2 regions of the Sphingomonas sp. Leaf23 genome follow, and region 2 is predicted to be linked to the other one. Evidence: riboswitches for the same ligand, from Rfam matches in the RefSeq annotation. Region 2 holds a riboswitch; the other holds the start of a gene.
What was found. Region 2 has a riboswitch for cobalamin ahead of ASE67_RS03595 (DUF1852 domain-containing protein). Riboswitches for the same ligand answer to the same signal wherever they lie in the genome.

Region 1 (7,386 bases), on a different contig from region 2:
TCGCGATGAAGGCGCTGGTGCGCAACAAGGCGCTGTACGAGGCGCCGGTCGGCGACACGCCGCCGCCGCTATGGATCCGCTGCCTGCTGATCTTTACCTGCACCGGCGTCAGCTTCGCCCACGGGTCGAACGACGGGCAGAAGGGCATGGGCCTCATCATGCTGATCCTGATCGGCACGGTGCCCACCGCCTATGCGCTGAACCGTGCGGTGCCGGCGCAATATGAGGCGCAGTTCGCGACCAACAGCGCCGCCGCCGTGCGCGTGCTGATGCCGCAGGGCGAGGGCGCGACCCCCGACGACGCGACCGCCCGTGCGCAGGCGCAGCGCTATATCACCGAACGCAAGCTGGCCCCGGATACCGTGCCTGCCGTGACCACCATGGTCGGCGCGATCGAGCAGCAGGTCCGCGAATATGGCACGCTGGCCAAGGTGCCGGCCGCCGTCAGCGGGAACATGCGCAACGACATGTACCTGACATCGGAAGCGGTGAAGCGGCTGTCGAAGGAATCGTCGCTGTCGCTGACCGAAGCCGACAAGAAGGTGCTGACCGAATATCGCGGGTCGCTCGACGCCGGCACGCGCTTCATCCCGCTGTGGGTAAAGGTCGCGGTCGCGTTTGCACTGGGCCTTGGCACGATGGTCGGATGGAAGCGGATCGTCGTCACCGTCGGTGAAAAGATCGGCAAGACCCACCTGACCTATGCGCAGGGCGCATCGGCCGAGCTGGTGGCGATGGGCACGATCTTCGGCGCGGACAGCCTCGGCCTGCCGGTATCGACCACCCATGTCCTGTCGTCGGGCGTTGCCGGCACGATGGCGGCGAACCGGTCGGGGCTGCAGGTGTCGACGGTGCGCAACCTGCTGATGGCATGGGTGCTGACGTTGCCGGTGTCGGTGCTGCTGTCGGGGTCGTTGTACCTGCTGCTCAATCGCATCTTCTGATTTCGGCGGCGGGGTGCGAGCGATGCCGACCACCCCGCCGCTGCGCCGCGATCCGGTGGCGTGGGTGATCCTGATCCTCGTGTGGTTTTCGTGCGCGTGGTTCGGGTCGTGGGAGTTCAATCCCAACAATGCCGTCCGGATGTTCGCCACGCTGTCGCTGGTCGAGGACGGTGACGCCACCATCGACGAATATGCCGCGCTGACGATCGACAAGGCGCATTTCGGCGACCATTATTATTCGGACAAGGCACCGGGCATCACCGTGCTGGGCATCCCCGCTGTGGCGCTGGCGGACGCCGTGTCGGGGCAGACCGCGCATGATTTCGTGCCGGGATTCGAGAATCGCGAGTTCAATCGCTTCCTGAAGATTCGCATCCGGCTGGTCGCGGTCACCGTCTGCGCGCTGCTGACCGCGCTGGCGGCGATGCTGCTCTACGATCTGGTGCGCGGGGTGACCGGTGACGGCGAGGCGGGGGCGGTTGCCGCCTTGTCCTATGGCCTCGGCACGACCGTCTGGGGGTGGTCGACGACGATCTTTGGCCATGCGCCGGTCGCCGCGTTGCTGGTGATCGCGACGTGGGCAGTGTGGCGCGGCACCGGGCCGGGGCGGTCGTGGGGGCATGCGGTCGTCGCCGGCCTCGCGCTCGGCTGGGCGGTGCTGATCGAGCATTCGGCGCTGATCGCCGGGCTGCCGGTCGCCGGGTTCGCGCTGTGGCGGTTGCGTACCCTGCCGCGCGCGGCAGCGGTGCGGACGGTCGGGGTCGCGCTGGCGACCGGAGCGAGTGCGCTGGTCGTGCTGGTCGGCTATAACCTGATCGCGTTCGGGACGGTGTTTCGGCTGGGCTATTCCGGGGTCACCGACTTTGCAGGCATGCAGGAGGGGCTGTTCGGGCTGACCTACCCGAAGCCCTATGTGCTGTACGAACTGACCTTTGGCGAGCGGCGGGGGATGCTGTGGGTCGCGCCGATCCTGATCGTCGCGCCGTTCGGCATCGCCGCGCTGCTGCGTGATCCGGCGACGCGCGCGATCGGCTGGCTGGCGGTTGCCGGGGCGGTGGTGCCGTTCCTCATCAACGCCAGCTATTATTACTGGGACGGCGGCAATGCGACCGGCCCGCGCCATGCGTTGCCGGCGGTCGGGTACCTGTGCATCGGCATCGGTGCCTTCTGGGCACGGGCGACGCGCTGGTCACGGGCGGCGGTGGCAGCGCTGCTGGCGGGGTCGGTCGTGCTCAACATGGCGATCGCCAGCGCCGAGATCACCGCGCCGGGCAGCGAGCCGCGTGCGCTGGCGGTCGCGGTGTTCCGCGACCGGTTCGATCCGGGCTATCTGCGCACCGTCGCCGATGAATGGCTGGGCTTCACCCCGTGGCAGGGGCTGGCGATCTGGGCGGTAGTCGCGGCCATGCTGACGATCGCGCTGGCGAGGCTGGTGCGGCGGGCGAAGGCCGGGGCACGGCCCGTACCCGGCGGGGCGGCGATCTGAGAGGCTGATGATCCCTCCCCCCTTGCGTTGCCGCCACCGGGGCCGCACGACGGGGACGGCAGTCCGCCGGGGAAGGGCAGCAGGGAACGACCATGGACACGATTATCGTCGCAGGGGCCACCGGCGACCTCGGCAACCGGATCGCGAAGGCGGCGGTGGCGCGCGGGGCGAAGGTGCGCGCGCTGATCCGCGCCGGCACCGCGCCCGAGCGGATCGCGGCGCTGGAGGCGATCGGGGCCGATCCGCATCCGGTCGATTTCGAGGATGCACAGGCGCTGGCGCAGGCGTGTCGCGGGGTGGTGTGCGTCGTGTCGGCGCTGAACGGCCTTGGCGACACGATCCTCGGGACCCAGACCCGGCTGCTCGATGCGGCGCTGGGCGGTGGCGCGGCGCGGTTCATCCCGTCCGACTTCTCGATCGATTATCGCGCGCTGCCGACCGGCACCAACCGCAATTTCGACCTGCGCCGTGCGTTTCGCACCCGGATCGACACCGCGCCGATCCTGGCGACCTCGATCTTCAACGGGGCGTTCGCCGACATGCTGAACGGCGAGATGCCGCTGATCCAGCGGCGGGTGCGGCGCGTGCTGTACTGGGGCGATGCCGATACGAAGTTCGCGCTGACGACCAAGGACGACGTGGCGGCCTATACCGCCGCCGCCGCGCTCGATCCCGCCGTGCCGCGCAACCTGCAGATCGCGGGGGCACAGGTCAGCGCGCGCGATCTGGCGGCGTTGATGGGCGAGGTGACGGGCAAGCGGTACGGGTTGCTGCGCGTCGGGTCGCTCGGCACGCTTGCCCGGATGATCGGCGTCACGCGGCGGCTGTTCCCCGCGCGCGATCAGGTGTTTCCGGCGTGGCAGGGGATGCAGTATCTCCACAACATGTTCGATGGCCGCGCGCCCAGCGGACCGGTGGACAATGCGCGCTATGATGTGGCGTGGACACCGTTGAGGGCGGTGCTGGCCCAGCAATGACGTATCCCCGCGCAGGCGGGGATTCAGGGTAACCGGGCGCAGCGCTTTTGGCTCTGGACCCCCGCCTGCGCGGGGGTACGGTCAGCGTTCGGGCGCGAACCGCTGCAACGGCAGCACCATCCCCGCCACCACGAACCAGCAGCGATCGACCGCCGCCGCCACCGCCTGATTGAGCCGCCCCGCTTCGTCGCGAAAGGTGCGGCCGAGCGGGTGTTCGGGGACGATGCCGAGGCCCACTTCGTTGCTGACCAGCATCAACGGATGTTGCGCGGCCCCGATCGCCGCGATCAGATCGGTACTGTGCCGGGCAACGTCGTGGCCGCCAAGCATCACATTGGTCAGCCACAGCGTCAGGCAGTCGACCAGCACCGGGCCTTTGCCCGCGCGGATCGCCGGGGCCAGGTCGACCGGGCATTCGACCGTGTGCCAGCCGGGGCCGCGATCGGCGCGGTGGCGGGCGATGCGGTCGGCCATCTCGTCGTCCCATGCTTCGGCCGTGGCGAGGTAGGTCCAGGGGCCGGGCAGGGCCTCGCACGCGGCTTGCGCCAGCCGGCTCTTGCCCGAGCGCGCGCCGCCCACGAACAGGGTTGTCGTCGCCATCTTGTCCTGTGCCCCCAAGCGCTCTAAGGGCGCGGATGCGACAGGTTCCCAGAAATGGGATGAAAAGGGAACCCGGAAGCGCGTGTCTTGCGCGCCATCCGGGGCTGCCCCCGCAACTGTGACCGGCGAGCCCTGCTCCTCCGTGCGCCACTGGACCCCAGGTCCGGGAAGGCCGGGCAAGGCGATGACCCGCGAGCCAGGAGACCTGCCCGTCGCGGTTGTCCTTCGCGCGGACGGGGTGTGCCGGGTGATCGAGGGTTTCCTCGCGTGACGACGTTGTTGGGGTCGTGCGCGCGGGGGACAGGCTGTCCGCCGTAATTCCGTCGCGTCCCCGTTGTTGACCAAGGGGGGATGCCCGAATGAAGACCCGTTTCCTGTTGCTGCCGTGCCTGTTGGCGGCGAACCCGGCCTTTGCCCAGAGCGCGCAGTCGACCAGTGGCCTTGAGCGCGTGGCGACCGGCGACGACGAGATCGTCGTGACCGCCAACCGCGAGGCGCGGCCGGTCGATACCGTCGGCCAGGCCGTCACCGTGCTCGACATCGTGACCATCGAACAGCGTCAGGCGGTGGTCGTGTCCGACCTGCTGCGCCAGACGCCGGGCGTAACGGTGACCCGCAATGGCGGCCCCGGCACGACGACCAGCGTCAACATCCGTGGCGGCGACAGCGACCAGACCGTGGCGCTGATCGATGGCGTAAAGCTCAACGATCCGTCGTCGCCGGGCGGCGGGTTCAATTTCGGCAACCTGCTGATCGGCAATATCGCGCGCATCGAAGTGCTGCGCGGCGCACAGTCGGTGCTGTGGGGCAGCCAGGCGATCGGCGGCGTCGTCAACATGATTACCCGCCAGCCGACCGAGGCGCTGGCGATCAACGCACGGGCCGAGGGCGGATCGTTCGGCACGGGTCAGGCCGTCGCCAACGTGTCGGGCAAGGCCGGGCCGGTATCGGCCAGCCTCGGCGGCGGGTTCTTCACCACCGACGGCATCTCCGCTTATGCGCCGGGTGCCGAGAAGGACGGATATCGTAACTATGGTGCGAACGGCAGCGTGTCGGTCGCGCTGGCCGATAGCGTGTCGGTCGATGTGCGCGGTTTCTATTCGAACGGGCGGACGGAGATCGACGGCTTCCCGGCACCGACGTTCAGCTTCGGCGACACGCGCGAAGTGGGCAAGGCGGAGCAGTGGACCGGCTATACCGGGCTGAACGCCGCGCTGTTCGACGGGCGGTTCCGCAACCGCATCGGCTATGCCCATACCCAGAGCAACCGCACCAACAACGATCCCGACGGCACCCCGACCGAGACGTTCCGCGGCAAGGGGCGCAACGACCGGATCGATTACCAAGGGTCGTTCGACGTCACCGATGCCGTGTTCGCGACCTTCGGCGTCGAGCGCGAGGTATCGCGCTTCACCACGGCGAGCTTCGGCGGGCCGGCGACTACCGGTCGTGCGCGGCTGCTGGGGGTCTATGGCCAGCTGGCGGTGACGCCGGTTCAGAACCTGACGCTGACGGGCGGCGTGCGCCATGACGATCACAATGTGTTCGGCGGCGCGACGGTGTTTTCGGGGAGCGGGGTGTGGTCGCCGAACGGCGGCAATACGCTGCTGCGCGCCAGCTATTCCGAAGGGTTCAAGGCGCCGACGTTGTACCAGTTGCAGAGCGAATACGGCAACGCGCAGCTGACCCCGGAGCGTTCGAAGGGTTGGGACGCCGGCATTACCCAGCGCGGGCTGGACGGTGCGGTAGAAGCCAGCGCGACGTGGTTCGACCGTACGTCGAAGGACCTGATCGCGTTCATCTCCTGCCCTGCCAATGGCACCGGCATTTGTGCCAACCGGCCGTTCGGCACCTACGACAATATCCAGCGCGCCGAGGCGAAGGGGCTGGAATTCGCGCTGAAGCTCAAACCCGTCGAGGCGTTCACGGTCGCGGCGGCCTATACGTGGCTGGATGCCGAGAACCGGTCGGTCGGCACCGCCAATTTCGGGCGCAAGCTGGCGCGGCGGCCGGCGGACAGCATGACCGTCAACGCCGATTATCGCTGGGCGTTCGGGCTGTCGACCGGGGCGACGGTCACGATGATCGGCGACAGTTTCGACAATGCGTCGAATGCGCGCCGGCTGGACGGCTATGTCCTGACCGACCTGCGTGCGGCGTTCCCGATCACCGAGCGGGTCGAGGTGTATGGCCGGGTCGAGAATCTGTTCGACGAACGCTATCAGACCATCTTCCAGTACGGCACGCCGGGCCGCGCCGCCTATGGCGGTGTCCGCGTCCGCTATTGATCCGATGCAGTCCCTCGCCGAATTTTGCGCGCATGGTGGCCGTCTGGCCGCCGCTGCGCGTGCGTTCGGCGGGGGCGACTGGATCGACCTGTCGACGGGGATCGCGCCCTGGGCCTATCCCCATGGCGCCCTCGACCTGACCCGCCTGCCCGAACCGGGCGAATTGGCGGCGGTGGAGGCGGCGGCGGCCGATGCGTTCGGCGTCGCCGATCCGGCGCGGGTGGTGGCGGTGCCCGGCACCGACCTTGCGCTGCGGCTGCTGGCGGTCGTGCTGGGCGCGGAGCGGCCAGCGGTGGTGCGGCCGGGCTATGCCGGGCATGCGGCGGCGTGGGGCGCGGCGCGCAGCGTCGCGGCGGGGGTCGATCCGGGCGATGCCGACCTGCTGGTGCTGGCGTCGCCGGCCAATCCCGACGGGCGGGTGACGCCGCCCGAACAGTTGCGCGCGCTGGCCGGGCGGATGACGGTGGTGGTCGACGAGGCCTATGCCGATCCCGCCCCCGGCCTGTGCGGCGAGGCGTCCGACCGGCTGATCGTGCTCCGGTCATTCGGCAAATTCTATGGCCTGCCCGGTGTCCGGCTGGGGTTCGTCATCGCCGGGCCGCGCGTTGCGGGTGCGCTGCGGCAGTTACTGGGCGACTGGCCGGTGTCGTTGCCCGCGATCACGATCGGTACCGCCGCCTATCGCGACGCGGGCTGGCGGGGTGAGCAGGTCGAGCGGATCGATACGGTCGGGACGCTGCTCGACACCGTCCTGTCGCGGTTCGAGCCGGTCGGGGCCGCGCCGCTGTTCCGGCTGGTCGGCGCGGCGGACGCGCACGGCCTGTTCCGTCATCTGTGCAACCATGCCATCCTGACCCGTCCCTTCGCCGAGCGGGGCGATCGCCTGCGCATCGGCCTGCCTGCCGATGGCGCGGCGCTTGCCCGCCTGACCCATGCCCTATCGGAGTATCCGCGATGACCGAGACCCCCGACGATCATGCCCGCCACAATGCCCGGATGCAGCGCATGGCGGTGGCGCGCGAAAAGATGCAGGCGCGCCGCACGATGGAACGCGGGCTGCTGATCGTCCATACCGGCAATGGCAAGGGCAA
Region 2 (7,386 bases):
CAGCCCGCCCCACCAATCGACGAAGCTGAAGAACAGGCTGTTCTGCGTGGTCGCGCTGAACTGGTTCCAGAAGAATTCGGCGGTGTAGGTCGAGCTGTTGTTCGGCGACCATTGTACCGCGGCGTTCACTGCCGGGCGTTCGCGCGTACCGCTGACGTCCGGGCTGAACACCGCGTCGCGCGAGAGATAGTAGGGCACCTGCCGGCCATCGAGCAGGAACGTCGAGCCGGCAGCGGTCGGCAATCCGCGCTCCGTTCCCGGCTCCCAAGCCCCGGTCTCGGGGAAAACACGTTGCAAGGGGGTGTAGCCTGGCGGCGGGTTTTCCGTGACGAACGGCACCATCGCGCCTGACGTCACGCTCATGTCGCGGAACTTGGTGCGCGAATAGCTTCCGCTCACCAGCACGCCGATATCGCCGATGCCGGTTTCCCAGCGGTTGCTGATAAGTGCCGACACGTTCGGGTTAAACGAATCCGCCTGCTCGTTGTAGATGCCGCGCGCCACGCCCGAGATCGCGAACCCGTCGAAATCGAACGGGCGGCGAGTGAATACGTCGATCTGCCCGGCGATGCCGGTTTCGATCTGGTCGGCGGCGCGGGTCTTGTAGACGTCGATCCGCTTGACGAGGTTCGCCGGAATGTCGGCCAGCGCAAATGCCTGCCCCGACGCGGTAAAGATGTTCCGCCCGTTCATCGTGGTCAGCGCATCGGGAAGGCCGCGGATCGAGATGCCCGCCGCCTCGCCGCCGGTGCGGTTGGTCACCTGTATGCCGCTGACGCGCTGCAACGCCTCGATCACGTTATTGTCGGGCAGTTTGCCGACATCCTCTGCAACGATGGAGTCGACCACCTGCGTCGAATTGCGCTTGATGTTGAGCGCGCCGAGGATCGATGCGCGCACGCCGGTGACGACGATCTCGTCGTCTTCGGCAACGGTGCCGGCAGGACTGGCGCTGGACGGTTGCACTGCAGGGGTAGTGCCGTCGGGCGGATTGCCCGTCTGCGCCTCCGCCGCCACGGCGCTCAGCAACGAGCAAAGAGATACCGACGCCAGGATGGCGGTTCTGCTGAACACGATTTGTCCCCTCCGACGAACCCCTTCCGGGTTCTTATACTCGGACAAATATCGCGATATTCAGAACACGCAATCGGCAATTGTAGGAGTTATCGCTAACATCAAAAAAAATTCCGGTGTTCAGGCGTGGCGGGGGTAGGCCGGACGGATGTGCCCGCCCCCGACAGCCTGTCCGATCCCCGGACCTACCAGTTCAGGCCAGCGCGGACATAGAGATAGCGGCCGTTGAACCCGAATGGCGAATAGTACGGGAAGCCGAGGACCCCGGTCGAGTTGTTGGCGGTCGGGGTTGCGCGGGGATAGACGTCGAACAGGTTGCTGACGCCGAATCCCAGCTGTGCGCCCTTCAGCCCGCTGTAGCGCAGTTCGAGGTCGGTAATCGCACGATTCCCGGTCAGTACGTCGGCGGCGGGCGTCGTGCCGGGCTGGTTGACGTTCCCGTAATAGGTGACGCGGGCGAGCGCGCCGAGCCGGTCGAGCGACCAGTCGATCGTGCCGGTCACCTTCTCGCCCGGCGTTCCCTGCTCCAGCGTCAGGATACGGCTGCGCGCGAACAGCGTCGGCGCGGGATCGAGCGTGGCGGTGGAGGTCGGCACGCGGGTCACGTCGACCTTGTTGATGTTGCCGGCGACGGTGAAGTCGAAGGTGCCGGCGGATGCGGTGCGGGTCCGGTAATGGGCGACGGCATCGATTCCCTGCGCCGTGCTGGCCAGCCCGTTGATGAAGAAGCGCGCGGCACTCGCCCCGGTGTTGGTCGCGGCGAGCAGGTTGCGAATCTGGGTCGCGACCGCCGCTGATCCGGCCGTCGCCGCGCTGATATTTTCGGACAGGCCGATCTGGTTGCGGATGTGGATGCGATAGGCATCGACCGTCAGGTCGAACCCGCCCGACCGGATCACGGTGCCGACCGACAGGTTCGTCGACTTTTCGGGTTCGAGCGGCAGGCCGCCGAGCGCCGATCCGACCGTGCTGACCGACGGGACAGTGCCGGTCAGCACGGGCACGCCGTTGGTCACGACCGATGCGACCTGCGTGAAATATTGCTGTTGCAGCGACGGCGCGCGGAACCCGGTCGACGCGGTGCCGCGCAGCGCGAACCAGTCGGTGACGTCGTACCGGGCGGAAACCTTGCCCGTCGCGGTCGATCCGAAGTCCGAATATTTCTCACCCCGCGCGGCGAGGCCGATCAGCAGGCGGTCGGTCAGTTGCGCCTCGACATCGGCATAGATGCTGCCGCTGCGCCGGCTGCGCTGCGTGGCGTTGAGCGGGCTGAAGCCGCCAAAGCCCTGCGCGCCGGGGGCCGCGCCGGTCGCACCGGTTACGGGATAGTCATAGGATGCGCGCTCGCCCGGCGAAATCGTATAGCCCTCGCGGCGCCCCTCGATCCCGAAGGCGACGTTCAGCGACTGGAACACGTCGAACTTGCGCGTGACGTCCAGCCCGGCGACATATTGGTCATAGGCGACCTGCCCGTCGTAGAAATTGCGCGGGGTCGCGGCGCCATAGGCATAGTTGGCCGAATTGAGCGTGCGGAAATCGACGGTGTTACGGCCATAGCTGAACGACAGGTCGACCTTGTACCCGCCAAAGTCACCGCGCAGCCCGACCGCCGAATTGATATCCTTCGTCTTGGTGTTGATGAGCGGCAGGAACCCGTTGGGATAGCCCGCCAGCGTCGTCTGCGCGCTGGCATTGCGGGGGAAGGCGGCACTGCGCGTGTCGCGGTCCTGATAGCCGCCGAAGGCGTACAGGCTGATACTATCGGTCAGCGAGGTGCCGGCGTTGACGAAGCCGGTATATTGCTCGACCGCCGGATCGCCATAGCGGCCGGTCACGCGGTTGGGCGTGACGCGGCGGTCGATATCGGCGCGGTTGGTCGGTTCCCGCTTGGTATATTCGCCCGACACGGTGACGAAGCCGTCGCTGCCGAAGCCGAACCCCTGCCACGCGGTCGCGGTGACGACCGGTTCGCCGGTCACGCTGCGCTGGTTCGCGGCGGTGTCGACCTGCGTATCGTAGAAGCCGTAGGTGACCCCCGCGCCGCCGCCCGAGCGGGCTTCGCGCAGGCGCAGGTTGACGACGCCCGCGATCGCATCGGACCCATATTGCGCCGAGGCACCGTCGCGCAGCACCTCGATCCGGTCGAGCGCGGAGGTCGGCACGGTGTTGAGATCGACTGCCGCCGACCCGCGCCCGACCGTGCCGTTGGTGTTGAGATTGGCCGAGCTGTGCCCACGAATGCCGTTGATGAGCACCAGCGTCTGGTCGGGCGCCAGGCCGCGCAGCGTCGCCGGGCGGATCGCGTCGGTCGCGTCATTGGCCGAGGGGCGGGGGAAGTTGATCGACGGGGCGACCGTCGCGAGTGCGGCGGCAAGTTCGGTCGTGCCCTGGCGTTGCAGGCTGGCACCGCTCAGCACGTCGACCGGCGAGGCGCTGTCGAGCCGGGTCCGGCCGGCGGTGCGGGTGCCGGTCACCACGATTTCGTCGCCCGTGTCGGCGGCGTCGGCAGCCGGTTCGCTCGTCTCACCCTGCGGTGCCTGGCGTGCGAAGGCGGAGGTCGCGGCCAGCGTGAGCAGCGACGCGCCGAGAAGGGCGATGGTACGGCCCTGAGTCATTCCCTGAATTCCCTGTTCGATTCCGCACTGCGGAACAGTGCAAGGCGCCTCCCTATTCCAGGGGAGCGGAAAGGTAGCCAAAGAAAATCTATTAAGTGAATAGGAATTGCTCGGGGCTGCAATGGTCGTTCGGACGGGCAGGGCAGTCATCGCTTCTTGGCGGCGGCGGGCATATCGCACACGCCCTTCCGACCAGCGCTATTGAACGTCGGCAAACGGCTTGGCCCGGCCGGCTTCATCGACCGAAACCATCGTGAACAGCGCCGTGGCCGCGTGTCGCCGCTCGCCGGTAATCAGGTACTCGGCGCTGAGGTCCACGCCGATCCGCACCGAGCTGCGCCCGGTCATCCGCACCTCGGCGGTGAGTTCGACCATCTCACCCTCGCGGATGGGCGATACGAAGTCGATCCGATCGGAGGCTGCCATCACCATCACCGCCCGCGCATGGCGGGTCGACGCGATGAAGGCCGCCTTGCCCATCATGCGCAGCGCATCGCCGCCATAGAGCGTGCCATAATGGTTGGTCTGGTTCGGCAAGATCATGTCGACCATCCGCAGCGGCGCGGCAGCATCGTTGGTGATCGCCTCCGCCATCGGCGGCAGCGGCTGTTCGGTGCCGACCGCGACCAGCGTGAAGCGGCCCCGCGTGCACAGCTGGCGTTCGCCCAAAACCGGCGCTTCGGCGATCAGTTCGACCTCGACATCGAGCGATTTTCGCCCGACCCGCACGACGCGGCCCGTCACCTCGACCATATCGCCGATCCGCGCCGGTGCCGCAAAGTCGATCTTTTCCGAAGCGGCGGTGACAAAGGATGCGCGGCCATGACGCGAGGCGGCAAGGAACGCCACCTTGTCCATATGCGCCAGCGCCACGCCACCGAACAGCGTTCCGTGGTGATTGGCGTCACCGGGGAATACCATGTCGACCAGCTGGATGGGGGTGTGGCGCGCGTCGTGTGACATTCGGATCCTCAATCATTCGCGGAGGATATCCAGACGCCAGAGGCCAGTGGGAGGAAGGCACCTCCTCCCCACAGCGACGCAGCGGCCAGACCGGGCACCCCGCCGGTGGTCGTTATGGCGTCGAAGGCAGGTCTCCTGGCTCGCGGGTCGTCATGGAAATCCCGGCCTTCCCGGTGTCGAAGCACCAGTGGCACACCAGGGGAAATCCACTCGCCGCTTACAGTTGCGGGGGCAGCATCGGCATCGCACCGATTTCCCGTCTTAGCCTTCGGCCATGGGGCGAAGGAACCTCGACCGGACGGCGGTCGCAGAAAGTGGCCCGTCCCGTCAAGGCCAGCTTCGCTCTCCGCCGACCGCTGCACGGCATGCAATCACGCCGCGATACAGGATATAAAGATATCTTTATATGTATGTTGACATGGGCAAGGGGATGATGTTGAAGGGCCAGGTCGAGGTTCCCCATCCCATGCAAGGCGATGGGGCTAAGACGGGAAGCCGGTGGTGTCCTTCAGGGCAGAATCCGGCGCTGCCCCCGCAACTGTAAGCGGCGAGCGGCGGCTCCATTTCGTGTCACTGGGTTCCCGCAAGGAGCCTGGGAAGGCCGGAGCCACCGCGTTGACCCGTGAGCCAGGAGACCTGCCTTTCGACGCCATAACGTTCCTCGGACGGGGGTTCCTCCGGTGGATCGCGCTTGATGCGTGCGGTCCATGGCTTGATGCCGTTCGGGCCCGTCCGTGCCTTGCGCGCTTTCGCCTGACTTCCCGCCCGCAAAGCCTGGGTGAGTCATGACGAATAGCGGGTTCACATTCTCGATCAGCAGTATCCCGTTCGACGAGGAATATCGTCCGGGCGACAACACGCGGATCACCACCAACTTCGCCAATCTCGCACGCGGGGACAGCCGCCGGGAAAATCTGCGCAACACGCTGGTGATGATCGACCACCGCTTCAACGCGCTGATGCATTGGGACAATCCCACGGGCGATCGCTACGCGCTGGAGCTGACCATCGTCTCGGCCGCGCTCACGCTGGGGGACGGCGCGGAGGCGGAGGCGTTCCCGCTGATCGAGATCCTGCACACCACCGTCACCGACCGGACCAGCGGCGAGTGTAGCGACGGAATGATCGGCAACAATTTCTCGTCCTACATCCGCGATTATGACTTCAGCGTGGTCCTGCCCGACCATCGCAAGGCCGGGGGGGGCGATGCGCCCGAGGGCTTCGGCGACCTCCACGGCAATCTGTTCAAGCATTTCCTGGCGTCTAGCGCCTACCGCGACAATTTCCGCAAACCCCCGGTCATCTGCCTCAGCGTATCGAGCAGGGAAGTCTATCGCCGCACCGCCAACGTCCATCCGATCCTCGGCGTCGAATATCGCAACGACAATTTTTCGCCGACCGACCGCTATTTCGCGAAGATGGGCATGAGGGTCCGCTATTTCATGCCGCCGCACAGCGTCGCGCCGTTCGCCTTCTATCACATCAGCGATCTGGTCAGCGATTACACGAACCTCGAACTCGCCAGCACGATCGCGACGATGGAGACATTCCAGAAAATCTATCGTCCGGAAATCTACAACGCCAATTCGGTCGCGGCGGAGCAGTATCGGCCGAGCCTGACGTACCAGGACTATTCGCTGACCCGCATCGTCTATGACCGCGAGGAACGCAGCCGCCTCGCCACGGAGCAGGGCAGGTTCGCCGAAGAACATTTCATCAAGCCGCACGGCGACGCGCTGCAGCGCTGGTCCGCGACCTGCGGCCTCTGACCCCCACGCATACGAAGGTATTCCCATGACGATATTGTTGCCGACGACGACCGCGGGCAGCCTGCCCAAGCCCTCCTGGCTCGCCCAGCCTGAGACCCTGTGGTCGCCGTGGCGGCTGGAGGGTGAGGAGCTGGTCGCGGGCAAGCGCGACGCGCTGCGCCTGGCGGTCGACGACCAGCGGCAGGCCGGGATCGACATCGTGGGCGACGGCGAACAGACCCGCCAGCATTTCGTCACGACCTTCGTCGAGCATCTGGACGGCGTCGATTTCGAGAAGCGCGAGACGGTGCGTATCCGCAACCGCTATGACGCCAGCGTGCCGACCGTCGTCGGTGCCGTCTCGCGTCCCCGATCGGTATTCGTCGACGATGCCCGGTTCCTGCGCGCGCAGACCGACCAGCCGATCAAGTGGACGCTGCCGGGCCCGATGACGATGATCGACACGCTGTACGACGCGCATTACCGCAGCCGCGAAAAGCTGGCCTGGGAGTTCGCCTGCATCCTGAACGAAGAAGCGCGCGAACTGGAGGCGGCCGGCGTCGATATCGTCCAGTTCGACGAACCCGCCTTCAACGTATTCTTCGACGAGGCGAACGACTGGGGCATCGCCACGCTGGAGCGCGCCGCCGAAGGGCTGAAGGCCGAGACCGCCGTCCATATCTGCTACGGTTACGGCATCAAGGCCAACACCGACTGGAAGAAGACGCTCGGTTCCGAGTGGCGCCAGTACGAGCAGACCTTCCCCAAGCTGCAAACGTCGACGATCGATATCATCTCGCTCGAATTCCGCAATTCGCGCGTGCCGATGGACCTGATCGAACTGATCCGGGGCAAGAAGGTGATGGTCGGTGCGATCGACGTCGCGACGGACACGATCGAAACGCCGGAACAGGTCGCCGACACGCTGCGCAACGCGCTGCGCTTCGTCGATGCCGACAAGCTCTTGCCCGCAACCAATTGCGGGA

Region 1: linked by a shared signal. The riboswitch ahead of ASE67_RS05690 (TonB-dependent receptor plug domain-containing protein) and the one ahead of ASE67_RS03595 (DUF1852 domain-containing protein) in region 2 are both predicted to bind cobalamin.

What each region holds. Positions count from the first base shown of each region.
Region 1 covers NZ_LMKR01000002.1:385,370-392,755, forward strand. Annotated here, with positions in the region: gene ASE67_RS05670 (inorganic phosphate transporter) at 1-944, shown strand, start outside; gene ASE67_RS05675 (hypothetical protein) at 967-2,430, shown strand; gene ASE67_RS05680 (NmrA family NAD(P)-binding protein) at 2,523-3,407, shown strand; gene cobU (bifunctional adenosylcobinamide kinase/adenosylcobinamide-phosphate guanylyltransferase) at 3,489-4,007, opposite strand; cobalamin riboswitch at 4,033-4,234, shown strand; gene ASE67_RS05690 (TonB-dependent receptor plug domain-containing protein) at 4,367-6,295, shown strand; gene ASE67_RS05695 (aminotransferase class I/II-fold pyridoxal phosphate-dependent enzyme) at 6,300-7,253, shown strand; gene cobO (cob(I)yrinic acid a,c-diamide adenosyltransferase) at 7,250-7,386, shown strand, end outside.
Region 2 covers NZ_LMKR01000001.1:745,442-752,827, reverse strand. Annotated here, with positions in the region: gene ASE67_RS03610 (TonB-dependent receptor) at 1-1,074, opposite strand, end outside; gene ASE67_RS03605 (TonB-dependent receptor plug domain-containing protein) at 1,260-3,689, opposite strand; gene ASE67_RS03600 (acyl-CoA thioesterase) at 3,888-4,652, opposite strand; cobalamin riboswitch at 4,760-4,960, opposite strand; cobalamin riboswitch at 5,088-5,310, shown strand; gene ASE67_RS03595 (DUF1852 domain-containing protein) at 5,438-6,421, shown strand; gene ASE67_RS03590 (methionine synthase) at 6,447-7,386, shown strand, end outside.